Regions from separate parts of the Marinobacterium sp. BA1 genome, predicted to be linked through region 1. Evidence: riboswitches for the same ligand, from Rfam matches in the RefSeq annotation. Region 1 holds a riboswitch; the other holds the start of a gene.
What was found. Region 1 has a riboswitch for thiamine pyrophosphate ahead of thiD (bifunctional hydroxymethylpyrimidine kinase/phosphomethylpyrimidine kinase). Riboswitches for the same ligand answer to the same signal wherever they lie in the genome.
Positions count from the first base shown of each region.

Region 1 (6,448 bases):
TCCCGGGCAGTGTATCACCTGCAGTTCAACCTCACCGAAGTTGACACGATCACCCTCTTCCAGCCAACGGTCCGGCGTGAACACATCCACATTCGGAAAACCGAACATCTGACTCTGCTTGGGCAATCCCTCAATCCAGAACTCATCCTCGTGACCCGGCCCTTCAATGGTCAGACCCAACTCATGAGACAGCGCAGCGGTTCCACCAGCATGGTCTATATGAGCGTGAGTCAGCAGAATCTTTTCCAGCGTTACCCCTTCTTCGGCAATGGCAGCCTTGATAAGGGGCAGGTCTCCGCCGGGATCGACCACGGCTGCCTTGCCGGTCTGCTCACACCAGAGCAGAGTACAGTTCTGCTGGAACGGGGTTACCGGGATGATGCGATATTTCATAATTCTCCGCGCATGTTCAGACATTTCGCCCCAGTATATCCCCCTGTTGCCAACAGGCCCAGATCAGGTACTGAAGCGATTGATCTGTTGCTGCAGACTGCGTGACAGCTGCTGCAGCTGTTCACCACTGGCTGCCACTGTATTCGCAGCCGCAACCGTGCTTTCAGAAGCTTGGGTGATACGCAGCAGATTGGAGTTCATCTCTTCCGATACCTGACTTTGCTCTTCGGCCGCCGCTGCCACCTGTACGCCCATGTCACGAATGAGCGCCATCTGTTCCACGATACGGCTCAGCTCCTTGCCCGCATGCTGGGCTGTTGTGACACTGGCATCCGCACGCTCCTTGGAACGCTCCATCACTTCAACAGCCCGCTGAGCAGCCGAGCGCAAACGATCGTTCATGCTGCGAATCTCTTCGGTAGAGCCCTGGGTCCGCTGCGCCAGCTGGCGGACTTCATCAGCCACCACCGCAAAGCCTCGGCCGGACTCACCGGCGCGAGCCGCCTCAATCGCCGCATTCAGCGCCAGCAGGTTGGTCTGTTCGGAAATGGCCTGGATCTGGCCCAACACCTGGCCGATCTGAACCGTGTCACCTTCCAGAGCCTGAATCACCTCAGCCGCTGCATCAACTTCGCGAGCAAGCGCCTGAATACGCTCAACGGTATCTTCAACATCATGATTGCCTTCATCGGCTTCATGATCGGCACTTTCAATCGCCGCCGACGTTTCACCGGCACTGCGGGCGACCTCATGCACACTGGCGGCCATCTCGTTCATGGCGGTGGAGAGCAGCTCAGCTTCCTGCGCCTGTGCATCCAGCGCCGCGCTGGTTTCCTCGGCACTGCGGGCCAACTCTTCAGCGCTGGCTGATACCTGGGTCGCCGAGCCGGCAATCTGGTGTACCAGATCCTGGAACACGCCCAGAGTTTCATCGATACGCCGACCCACCTTGCCCAGCTCATCCCGGCTGGTCAGTTCGGTACGCACCCGAAGATCACCATTGGCAGCACGCTTCATCACGTCACTGATAATATCAAGAGGCATTATTATCGTGCGCCCGATAGGAATCGCACACAGTATCAGAAGGGCCAGGGCAACGAGCAGCTGAAGGCTAAGGTGTATGAGGTCTTCCATGAACGCCGCATTCAAGTCATCCATATATACCCCTGTGCCAATCACCCAACCCCAGGGCTCAAAGGATTTGGCCAGCGTCAGCTTGGGTTGAGGCTCGGTACTGCCGGCCTTGGGCCAAAGATAACTAAATGCCTCTACCTTTTTTCCACCGCCGATCATCGCTGCCATCTGCGCAAATACAGGTACCCCATCCGGGGTTCTTGCTGATTTCAGATTACGACCTGCCTGAGACGTATCGCCCCCATGTACCAGAATGTCGGCGTTGGCATTGAGAACAAAGAAATACTCATTGCCGGCATAGCGCATGTTTTCCAACAGAGTACGTGCCTGCTGCCGCGCCTCATCGCTGCTCAGCTCGCCCGCAGCTACCCGTGCCTGCAAGGAAGCTGTCAGACTCAAGGTAGTGTCCAGTAATGAATTCAGCTGGGCTTCACGCTCCTGCTGAAGTGAGTGGCGCATATCCAGCAGTGCTGTCGAAGTTAGAAACAGCAACATAAAACCGGCAATACCGATCAACAGCCATAATTTGGCACGAACTCTGAGGTTTTTGAAAAACATGGGGGCCTACCTGCTTAATTCATAATTTGCGCAACTTTCGTCGCCTAATGCGCACAGATTAACATAGTGTCTATCGAGGTAAAGATCCTTTAAATCATATGCTTATATGAATACTGCCTAATCTTTAAACACCTAATGCTTCCAGCGCCGATACAACTGTTTTGCCCTCTTGCGAGCCCGCTTTGCGTAAATCTCGTCGGTAAGGGTATCAATCTCGGCAAGCGCTTTTAGGCGGATTGCCTTAATGCCTGTGCTCACCTGATCCAGATCCTCTTGCCAAAAACAGGCACGAGCCTCTTCCATCTGTACAGTCAGTACATCCAGGTCATGCAGTCGTCCCAGAGCACTTCCGAGCGCTTTAACCTGGCTAATCCATTTGGGAGCGGTTTCATCCAGCAACCAACCACTTTGGAACAATAGTAACTTGACCCACTTCCTCCAGCGGTGCATCGGCTCCATGGCATGCTTTTGCAGTGCTTCGTGGGAAAGGCTACTGCCCTTGCGGCAGGTTTGCTTCAGCCCTTTGTGCAGATGTCGTTTACTCATTGAACTCAGATCAACGGCCACAATAGCCTGCTCCAGCCTCAGCAGTGTCTGCACAACCTGCAACAATGCCGGTTCATTCACTGTCACATGTCCAAGTACCTGCACCAACCCCGGCAACAATCGTTGGCGAACATCCGGCGGGAGGTCTGCACTCACCCAATCCAGCGTTTCCTTCATGACCTGCGCATCGCGACTGGAGGCAAGCGGCTTGGCCAGTCCCTTGCTCAAACGCTCGAGCCTGCTGTAGTCCGTGGTTTTCAGCCCAGGCTTCAGCAGACGCCAGAGCGCACGCAGGCGCTTACTGTCCACACGTGTCTGGTGCACGATCTCGTTCAGTGATTCGGTATCGGCATCAGCCCGCAGCGCAAGTCGGTCACACATACTGGTTAGCAATTGCAGAGCACTGCAGCGTATTTCAACGTCCAGCGGTTGACTCGACTCCAGCAGTCTCTGCCGGCTTTTTTCAATTTCTGGTTGCATAACGACTCCCTGTTACTAGCCACCCTCACGCTCAACGCTAACCTCGGGGCGCTCTTGATCACCTACGCTGACCTGAACCTGAATCGGGCTGCAACAGACTGGACAATCTTCTGTGTATTCCTGCTCAGGCTCCGTCACTTCGATCATCAGACTGATCGGCTCACCGCACCAGGGGCACAACAGATCGACATTTTCCAGCGGATTCATGGCATCTACTCCTGCTCAAAAGGTGCCGGCCTGACCTGAAAGCAGCCGGCATCTGGTTACAGCATAGACAGTGGTAGCGCTTGTGCCTAAACTAGCCACAGATTCTTGGTCGGGGTGCCCACACTGGATGGGCTGAGATGAGACCCGCTGAACCTGATCCGGCTTGTACCGGCGTAGGAAATCGAGATGACCGTTACTATCACTCCATGCATGCCCATGGCTGGTGCGGTTTTCTCCCGTACTGGAGCATCCGCATGACACACGCACACACACCCATCGCTCTCACTATCGCCGGCTCCGACAGCGGCGGCGGTGCCGGTATTCAAGCGGATCTGAAGACTTTTTCAGCACTTGGCGTATTTGGCACCTCGGTGATCACCGCCCTGACGGCACAAAACACCCGTGAAGTTCGTGCCATCCACGACGTTCCACCCGCCTTTATCGCCGATCAGCTTAATACCGTGCTGGACGATATCCACATCGATGCGATCAAGATCGGCATGCTCAGCCGTCCGGAAACCATTACAACCATCGCGACTATTCTGCGTGACCGTGGCCTTCGCAATATCGTGCTTGACCCAGTCATGGTCGCCAAAAGCGGCGACAAGCTGCTGGCAGACGAGTCAGTTGAGGCGCTGCGCAGCGAGTTGCTGCCGCTGGCGACCCTGATCACCCCCAACCTTCCGGAGTCAGCCGTATTATTGGGCGCACCGGAAGCGACCGATACGGATGCAATGCTGACACAGGCCAGAGAGCTGCTGGCAATGGGCCCTCAGGCGGTACTGGTCAAGGGCGGCCACCTGACCGACTCGGCAAGTGACGACAGCGCCGATCTGCTGCTGATGGACGGGCAGACCCACTGGCTGCCGGCCAAACGCATCCCCACCGCCAACACCCACGGTACCGGCTGCACTCTTTCCTCCGCGATTGCCGCCGGATTGGCCAGGGGGCGGGATATGCACACTGCCGTGGCCGAAGCCAAGACTTATATCACAGCAGCCATCACGGCAGCCGATCGGCTACAGGTGGGTTCAGGGCACGGCCCAACTCATCACTTCCACGCCTGGTGGTGAGCCTTGGATATTGAACTTCGTCAAGCCAGCCTGAACTGGCAGCAGCACTGCGTATTCAGCGACCTGAATCTGACACTGCCAAGTGGGCAGTGGACCTGCATTCTGGGCCAGTCCGGTGTCGGCAAAAGTTCCTTGCTGCAGCTGCTCTGCGGCATTGCCGACGAGGCCAGCATCAGTGGCGAGATTCACTGCAGTGATGGCCTGCCGCTGGCTGGCCGCGTGGCCTGGATGTCCCAGCAGGATCTGCTGCTGCCCTGGCTGAATCTTCAAGACAACGTGCTGCTTGGCGCCAGGCTGCAGCAGGGCCGCAAACCCTCAGGCGAACAGCGTGAACTGGCCGGATATTTGCTGCAGCAGGTGGGTCTGAACGATCGAGCCACTGCCCTGCCGGGGCAGCTGTCCGGCGGTCAGCGCCAGCGTGTGGCACTGGCCCGCACCCTGTTTCAGGATCAGCCTCTGGTCTGCATGGATGAGCCTTTCTCTGCACTGGATGCGATCAACCGGCTCAAACTGCAGGACCTGGCCGTCGAGTTGCTGGCCGATCGAACCGTGCTGATGATCACCCATGATCCGCTGGAAGCCCTGCGCATGTCGGATCGTGTCCTGGTACTGCAGGGCTCCCCAGCACGCTTGTCGGACCCGATAGTGCCGATTGGAAGCACACCCAGACCGGTCACCGACCCTGCCCTGCTTGAGCTGCAGGCACAGCTGCTTGAGCTGCTGATGGAGGGTGCCGCATGATGCAGGTTCTGCGTCCACTGATCATCACCACCGGGTTGCTGCTGATCTGGCAACTGATTGTCGGGCTGACCGATGCCCCCACATTCATTTTGCCCGGCCCCCTGCGCGTGCTAGAAACTCTGTTCAGTCAGTTTCCGCTGCTGATGAAGCACGCCGGTGTCACCCTGATCGAGATTTTGCTGGGCCTGATGCTCGGCGTGCTGCTGGGACTGGCCAGTGCCCTTTCACTGGTGACCTGGGGCGGCCTGCGCCGCTGGCTGCTGCCGGTTTTGGTGGTCAGCCAAGCGATCCCGGTATTTGCACTGGCGCCGGTTTTGATGCTCTGGCTTGGCTACGGCATGGCCTCCAAGGTCGCCATGGCCACATTAATCATCTACTTCCCCGTGACCGCCGCCTGCTTTGATGGCCTGCGTCAAACGCCCATTGGTTACCTGCAGCTGGCACGTACCCTCGGCGCCAGTCGCCGTACCCAGCTGTTGCAGATCCGCCTGCCTGCGGCCCTGCCCGCACTTGGATCCGGCCTGCGGGTCGCCGCATCGGTCGCCCCCATTGGTGCCATCGTCGGTGAGTGGGTCGGCTCTTCCAGTGGGCTGGGCTATCTGATGCTGAATGCCAATGCGCGCATGCAGGTAGACCTGATGTTCGCGGCCCTGCTGGTCCTCGCCGTAATGGCGCTTGGACTCTATTTTTCCGTCAACCTGATCGCACGGCGGCTCACCCCTTGGGTGAGTGAATCCACGTCGTCCACACCCCGAGGTGATTCCCGATGAAACGATTGACTGCATTGCTCTGTGGCTGCCTGTTCTCGACCCAGCTGCTGGCGGCCGACAAGGTCGAGCTTCTGCTCGACTGGTTCATCAACCCTGATCACGGCCCGCTGATCATTGCACAACAGAACGGCTACTTTGCCGAGCAGGGACTGGAGGTGAATCTGGTGGAGCCTGCCGACCCGTCGATGCCATCCAAGCTGGTTGCCGCCGGCAAGGCCGACATGGCGCTGACCTACCAGCCGCAGCTGCACGTGATGGTCGGTGAAGCACTGCCACTGACCCGCATCGGCACCCTGATCGCCACACCGCTGAACTCGCTGGTGGTTCTGGATCAGGGCCCGATCAAGACCCTGGCCGACCTCAAGGGCAAGAAGGTGGGTTACTCGGTGGGCGGCTACGAGGAAGCGCTGATGCGCGCCATGCTCAAGCCGCACGGCCTGACCCTGAACGATATCGAGATGGTCAACGTCAACTGGTCGCTGTCGCCGTCCCTGATTACCGGCAAGGTCGATGCGGTGATCGGCGCCTACCGCAACTTCGAACTGA
Region 1 covers NZ_BAAFHC010000001.1:2,938,617-2,945,064, forward strand. The annotation lists gene ACAM29_RS14275 (MBL fold metallo-hydrolase) at 1-393, opposite strand, end outside; gene ACAM29_RS14280 (methyl-accepting chemotaxis protein) at 457-2,085, opposite strand; gene ACAM29_RS14285 (CHAD domain-containing protein) at 2,218-3,111, opposite strand; gene ACAM29_RS14290 (CPXCG motif-containing cysteine-rich protein) at 3,127-3,318, opposite strand; TPP riboswitch at 3,419-3,515, shown strand; gene thiD (bifunctional hydroxymethylpyrimidine kinase/phosphomethylpyrimidine kinase) at 3,573-4,391, shown strand; gene ACAM29_RS14300 (ABC transporter ATP-binding protein) at 4,395-5,132, shown strand; gene ACAM29_RS14305 (ABC transporter permease) at 5,132-5,902, shown strand; gene ACAM29_RS14310 (ABC transporter substrate-binding protein) at 5,899-6,448, shown strand, end outside.

Region 2 (6,448 bases), 1.0 Mb from region 1:
GATAACGCTATTCATGACTTCCGCGGTCTAGGTGAGCGTTTTGGAATTGTCCCGGTGAATGATGGGTGGTGCTATTGGGCGGGAGCCTGGAACGCCGCTGTCGACAGGGAGCGGTCCGGGGCCCATTGGTACGAGGAGTTGAATCAGCGTTTCCGGGACTGGCCCGATCCAGTGCAAAATGTGTTGCAGTCCTGTGATAGAGCATCGGTTAATCGCATTTTTGTTCATGACATTGATCCTCTTCCCTATTGGCATCAAGACAATGTCATAATTATCGGGGACGCGGCCCATGCTCCCTTGCCGACCTCTGGTCAGGGGGCATGTCAGGCGCTAGAAGATGCATGGCACCTTGCCCGCTTACTGATGGAGACCGATGAGCTGGAAGTCGCTTTGCAAGGCTTCTATCAACAGAGGAATGTTAAAACTTCTGCAGCTCAATTGGTTGGAAGACAGGTAGCTAAGAAGATATTTTCTGAACAACCTGAACCGCTGCTGCCGGCATCCCATATTTCTGCTACTGAACTCAGCCAGTTCTGGATGCAAGGATTAAAGTAGTTGTGACCAGCTCCCCACTTTCTAATCCATGAAGCTGTCAGTAATGTTCATCACAGAGAAAGGCGATGAACATGAAGAAGCGATTCACTGAAGAACAGATCATCCCGATCCTGAAAGAAGCGGAAGCAGGTGTGCCATCTGTGTTTGTGCCAGCAATGGTGAGAATACTAGAGATCATGAGCCGTTCGTTTGTCCAAGGGTGATAGCGGCTGCTTGACGGGCGACCTTGGCGACATCGAGACTCAGGGCAAGGCCGGCATCGGTCAGTTCGTCGAGGCTAAACCACTTCGCATCAAGCGCATCGTCTCCAGCTACGGGCTCTCCGGCAATCCATTCACAAAGGACCGCAATCAGCACGAAGTGCTGATGTATCCGGCCGCTTTCGTCCTGGTCGAAGGCGTCCACCGCCGTGAATACTTGACGTGCACGACCCTGCACCCCGGTTTCCTCAAATAGTTCTCTGACGGCGGCAAGTTCAATCGATTCGCCAGCCTCTATTTTCCCTCCGGGGAAGCCCCAGCGGCCTGCGTCCGGCGGGTTGGCCCGGCGTACCAAGAGTATCTTTTCTTTGTGATAGACGGCGGCAATCGTAGCGGCGATTGGTCGAATGGTGGGGGTGTTCTCTGTCGTTGATAACATGTCAGCCTCGTTTGCGAGGCCAGCGAAGGTATGAGGCGTCAAAACCTGTCCCTTCGCCGGCATGATCCGATTCAGGCTCAAAGGGTCACTGTGCTGCAGCATCGCCAACAGTATTTCAGCCCCTTGGTGGGTGCCCCCTCGGTAATGAGAAGCATATCAGGCATTTTCGAATGGCGCAGTACCAGGTTAGTAGGTCTGTCTTATTCCACCTGGAGCGACCTGATTGATCGTCTCATGGTACAGAATTTCGAATAGATCTTGCGCTGCCGGGCTAGCATTCGAAGCACAGAGCAGCTTAAGGGCAGTAGGTGGGAGTTCGGGCAGATCAAATTTTTCGCCAATACACCTGATGTCTTTAGGCATGCCATGCTGGGTCCGCACTGCAAGACCGAGATTCGAACGAAGCGCGGCCCAGATGCCCGGAAGACTTGGTGTTGTCACTGCTACTTTCCAGCGCTTACCCGCCTGATCGAGTGCGGCTAGTGCAGATTGTCGGAAGAGGCAGGGATGGTCGAATAGCACCAATGGTACCCGGTCATCGAGGGAATCATTCATAAAGCGCTCATGTGCCAACCATTGCGTGGGAAGCTCACAAATGAGATCACCGTCACTTTCACCAGCGGAGCTTGCTGGGAAAAAGGCGATGGCACCATCCAGACGGCCAGCCCGAACCTCTTCCGCAAGTACGTGATTTGGGCCAGCTTGAATCTCGACGTGTACTCCCGCGTGTTTGCGGGAGTATGCAGACAAGGCTGCAGGCATCACGTCCTCAAAGAAATCCTGTGGCAGGCCAAGCCTAACGGTGGCAGAAGTCGCCGTCGCGCCGAGTGCGAGTGCGGCTTCATCGTTGAGAGCGATAATTCGGCGGGCATACGCCACCAATACCTCTCCAGCTTCGGTTGGGACCAGATTTCTGCCCTTGCGGATGAATAGCTGTGTGCCAGCCTGCTGTTCCAGTTTCTTGAGTTGCATGCTGACTGCCGACTGTGAGCGCCCCAGTTGCATGGATGCTCTTGCAAAGCTGTGTAGGTCAGTTCCGGCCACAATCGCACGTAGTGCATCAATGTCGAAAGCAATATTCACTTCAAAAATCCAAAACTATTATTTAAAATATATTCGATATTAAAAAGAATATCTCGGTGCTAGCATCGGCGTCAATAAGGAGTGACAGGCAGCTGAGTTGCCAATCAATTTTCCTCAAAGACTTAAGGTGCAAGAGTGAGATAGCCATGATGCTTCATAGAAAAGCCTCCAAAGGCTCGAATCCGGAGATGATGCCAATCGTATTTGCTGGTGGCTTTGTATTGGCCTTGGCCTTTGGGGTACGTGCGATCTTTGGTGGTGTTATCGAGCCGCTGTCCGACGAGCTGTTCGGTGGCAGAATCGAGGTGTTTTCGCTTTCAATCGCTATTCAGAATCTGGTGTGGGGGCTTGCACAGCCGGGCTTCGGAATGATCGCCGACAAGTTTGGTGATCGTCGTGCATTGTGGCTGGGCTTCGGTTTCTATGTGGTGGGAATGGTGGTTTGCGCCTTTGGTACGACACCCTTGGCTCAGCATCTTGGTGCCGGTGTGCTTGTCGGTATGGGGATATCCGGGACGGCATTCGGCGTCGTCCTGGCCGTGATTGGACGAGCCGCGCCCGAAGCCAGGCGCAGCCACTATCTCGGTATCACATCGGCCATTGGCTCCGCTGGACAAGTCATCCTGCCATTGCTGGCTTCGTGGTTGACGGAGTGGCTTGATTGGCGGCTTATGGTTGTTGTGATAACCGGAGCGCTTCTGCCTATGGCTCTGTGTATCCCTCTTCTGCGAGTGAACGAAGCACCATTGTCCGGTCGCGCTGAGTATGCTCCGGTCACTCAAACGGTTAGAAGTGCCTTTGGCCACACGAGCTATCTGTTGCTCAATATGGGTTTTTTCGTATGTGGGTTTCATCTCGCATTTATAACTGCTCATCTGCCCAATTACGTACAGCATTTCTGTGTCTCCTCGGCCTCTCAAGATGAATTGCGTGCTCTAGGGCTACAGGCACTGGCGTTGGCCGGTTTCGCAAACATATTCGGTACGCTGCTCGCCTCGCGCCTCGGCATGTTTTTTCCAAAACCCTACGTGCTTGCGGCAATCTATGCCCTTAGAGCCGTGGTAATCATCATTTTTATCTCTCAGCCAGTCACCCCGGCCTCGGTGATGATCTTCGCATTGGTCATGGGGGGACTATGGCTTTCCACCGTCCCATTGACCAGCGCGCTGGTTCTGACCATGTTTGGCCCCCGTATAATGGGTACTCTGTTTGGTTTTGTATTCCTGAGTCATCAGCTTGGGGGCTTTGCTGGGGTTTGGCTCGGCGGTGTTTTGTTTGATCGCTACGCGAGCTACGATCAGGTTTGGTATATTTCCATCGCCTTAGGCGTGTTGTCGGCAATTGCTCACCTGCTGGTGCATGAGCGTCCGGCTCCCCGAGTAGGTTTGGCGTATGATGGATAATCTCATTTTCATGTGGCTGGCGGCTTTTCCCCTGATGGGAAGTCCTGGGCCGGCGACACTGAGCCTTGCCGGTCTTGGTTCCGCTTTTGGATTCCGGACCAGTCTGCGTTATATGCTCGGCATTATTCTGGGAACAATCGTTGTGCTACTAATGGTCGCAACTGGTGTTACTACCCTGGTGCTTGCTCAGCCAACCTTGCTTTTTATACTGTCCAGTATCGCAGGCCTGTATATACTTTATCTTGCTGTAAAAATCGCAACGGCACCTGTAGGAAAAGTTACAGCTCCAACAGAAAGTGCGCCGAATTTTCTTCCAGGATTCAGCCTCGCAGTGGCAAATCCAAAGGCTTTTGCAGCAATTGGCGCGGTTTATTCGAGTCATAGTATTGTGGCTGATAACGTGATCGTCGACATGGTCTGCAAGCTGTTGGCACTAACCGTGGTTATACTCATTTTTAGTGTCGTCTGGCTTGCTTTTGGCGCTGCTTTTTCGAAGTACCTGAGGAACCCCGTCATCGGGCGTATGACAAACATTATCTTTGCCGTCATGCTGGTTTTGTCGGTTGGATCATTGTGGTTGCTACCAAAGGGGAACTAATGCTGCTGCGTATACCCAGAGGCTGCTAAGTAGGCTACCCAGCTCTACAGCTGCATGAAAGTACATTTGAGGCAGGAGTTGCCAACTTGCTGTACAACAAGCCAAATTATTTCGTTTTAAATAATTTTCTTACATTATGGTTCTGAGCATGGGGTTTGTCATGAGAAGGGGGGCATGACGCTTAACTTATTGATAACAAAATTTCTTTTCACAATCGAGAGAGAGTGACAGGCACTAGCCGACAAGGTCGGTAATGCAGTTCTTTTTGCACTCTCTATTCTGCAGAAGGTGGTTCAGGAAACTGTAACTCTGCTTTTACTCCGTGATTCAGCCATTCCAGAGACAATTGCCAGTCAAGCCGATCACAGATTTTCTGTACAAGCATCAGTCCCAGCCCAAAGCTGCTATCACTATCCTCGGCCAGGTATTCGCTCTTATTACGAATGACGATGCTCTGGTTCGTCACGGTAAGTGTGATGGTGCCCCTTTCTGTAAACTGATAGGCGTTGCGTAGAAGATTGGCCAATACGATACGCAATGGAACAAGAGGCAGGGTTTGCACCGATCTCGCTTCTGGATAGTCCCGCTGCAGCTGTACCTCTTTGCCCTGAAGCAGATATGCCAGTTCTTCACTGATGTCATCCAGTAACCTTACAGGATCAACAGAAGATATGGATGGCGGGGTGTCGTTTTCCCGGCTTAACCAGAGCAGGGTTCCTGTTAGCTGCTGCATGTTTTGGCTGGCTCGGTTTATCCGTTCCATCGGACGCTCGAACATTGTTGGTATACCCACTCGTTGAAGTAATTCCAGGTTCGTCCGGATGATAGCGATTGGCGTGCGTAATTCATGACTGGCGTGACGGAGGAATTGATGCTCCCGGTCCAGAAGCCTTGCGATCCGATCAAAGGCGCTTCTTAGTTGCTCTGCAATGCTGTTGAGTTCGTGGAAGTGGAAGTTCGGCACCGACTGCTGGATATTTTCAAGAGAAAGGCTGTACGCCCAGTCTGCCAGTTTCTGAGTGTAGTGGTTGATCCGGCGATTATAGAGCCAGATAGCCAGCAGCATGATCAGCAGATAGCCCCCGGCCAAGTAGAATTTCAGCTGCCAGGTCTGATCTAAATCCGCCTGTTCCTCTTTGGTCAGCAGGTTGCTCTGGTAGTCGGAAATAACAAACAAGCGCCGCTGATCAGGCAGCAAGTGCAAGTAGACGATCAGGTAACGGGAATCTTGCCAGTTTTCCTCACCATAGGGTTCCCAGTGATATTCGCTGAATTGTTCGGGCTGCAAGGTATCCGGATCGATCAGTTGGCGATAAAACTCAGGTGCGTTATCCAGGTTATCCAGAAAGGAGCGGATCGATGATGAGTTCGATAGTGGTGTCTCAGGATTCTGTCGGTATTTGGCCTCGAAGGACCGGGCTTCCATCAGCAGGGCGCCACCGACTGCTTCATCCAGTCCTTTGATAAAGAACAATTCCAGCGCAAAAGCGAAGGCCAGCGCTGTCATCAGCGCCAGACCCGATACGTAGAGGGCCAGCTCCCGACGCATGGTGCGGGGTTGCCGCTTACTGCTCCGGTTCTTCATCACGGATCGCAAATCCCTGTCCTTTGATGGTCTGTATCAAAGCTTTATCGAAAGGCTTATCCACTAGCTGCCTCAGGTGGTACATATGTACTTTCAGGCTGTTACTGTCAGGTGGTTCATCCGGCCACAGGGCCTGCTCCAGTTGGCTTCGGCTCACGACCGCCGGGCTTGCCCGCAGCAGCGTTTCCAGAAGAACCAGGCCGGAAGGTTTCAGTTTAAGCAGGGTGCCAGCACGGCTGGCGGTGCGGTTATCCAGCTCCAGTGTAAGGTCGGCCAGACACAGTTTGCGCACCTGGCCACTGCGTCGTTTAGCCAGCGCCCGAACCCGCATGATCAGCTCTTCCATTGCGAAGGGTTTCACCAGGTAGTCGTCAGTGCCGGCACGGAAACCGGCGACTTTATCGTCCAGCGTATCCCGGGCGGTGAGCATCAGTACGGGGGTGTCTGTTCCCTGTTGTCTGAGTTTTTCACACAGACGCAGGCCGTCAATCTGTGGCAGCATAAGATCCAGCAGCAGTACGTCATAACGGTTAGAGGTTACGAGTTGCAGTCCCGCCTGACCGTTGTAGGCATGATCGACACAGA
Region 2 covers NZ_BAAFHC010000001.1:1,913,921-1,920,368, reverse strand. The annotation lists gene ACAM29_RS09275 (FAD-dependent monooxygenase) at 1-555, shown strand, start outside; gene ACAM29_RS09270 (hypothetical protein) at 627-758, shown strand; gene ACAM29_RS09265 (NUDIX hydrolase) at 730-1,194, opposite strand; TPP riboswitch at 1,225-1,343, opposite strand; gene ACAM29_RS09260 (LysR substrate-binding domain-containing protein) at 1,381-2,277, opposite strand; gene ACAM29_RS09255 (MFS transporter) at 2,424-3,680, shown strand; gene ACAM29_RS09250 (LysE family translocator) at 3,670-4,278, shown strand; gene ACAM29_RS09245 (sensor histidine kinase) at 4,553-5,863, opposite strand; gene ACAM29_RS09240 (response regulator transcription factor) at 5,844-6,448, opposite strand, start outside.
Region 2: linked by a shared signal. The riboswitch ahead of ACAM29_RS09265 (NUDIX hydrolase) and the one ahead of thiD (bifunctional hydroxymethylpyrimidine kinase/phosphomethylpyrimidine kinase) in region 1 are both predicted to bind thiamine pyrophosphate.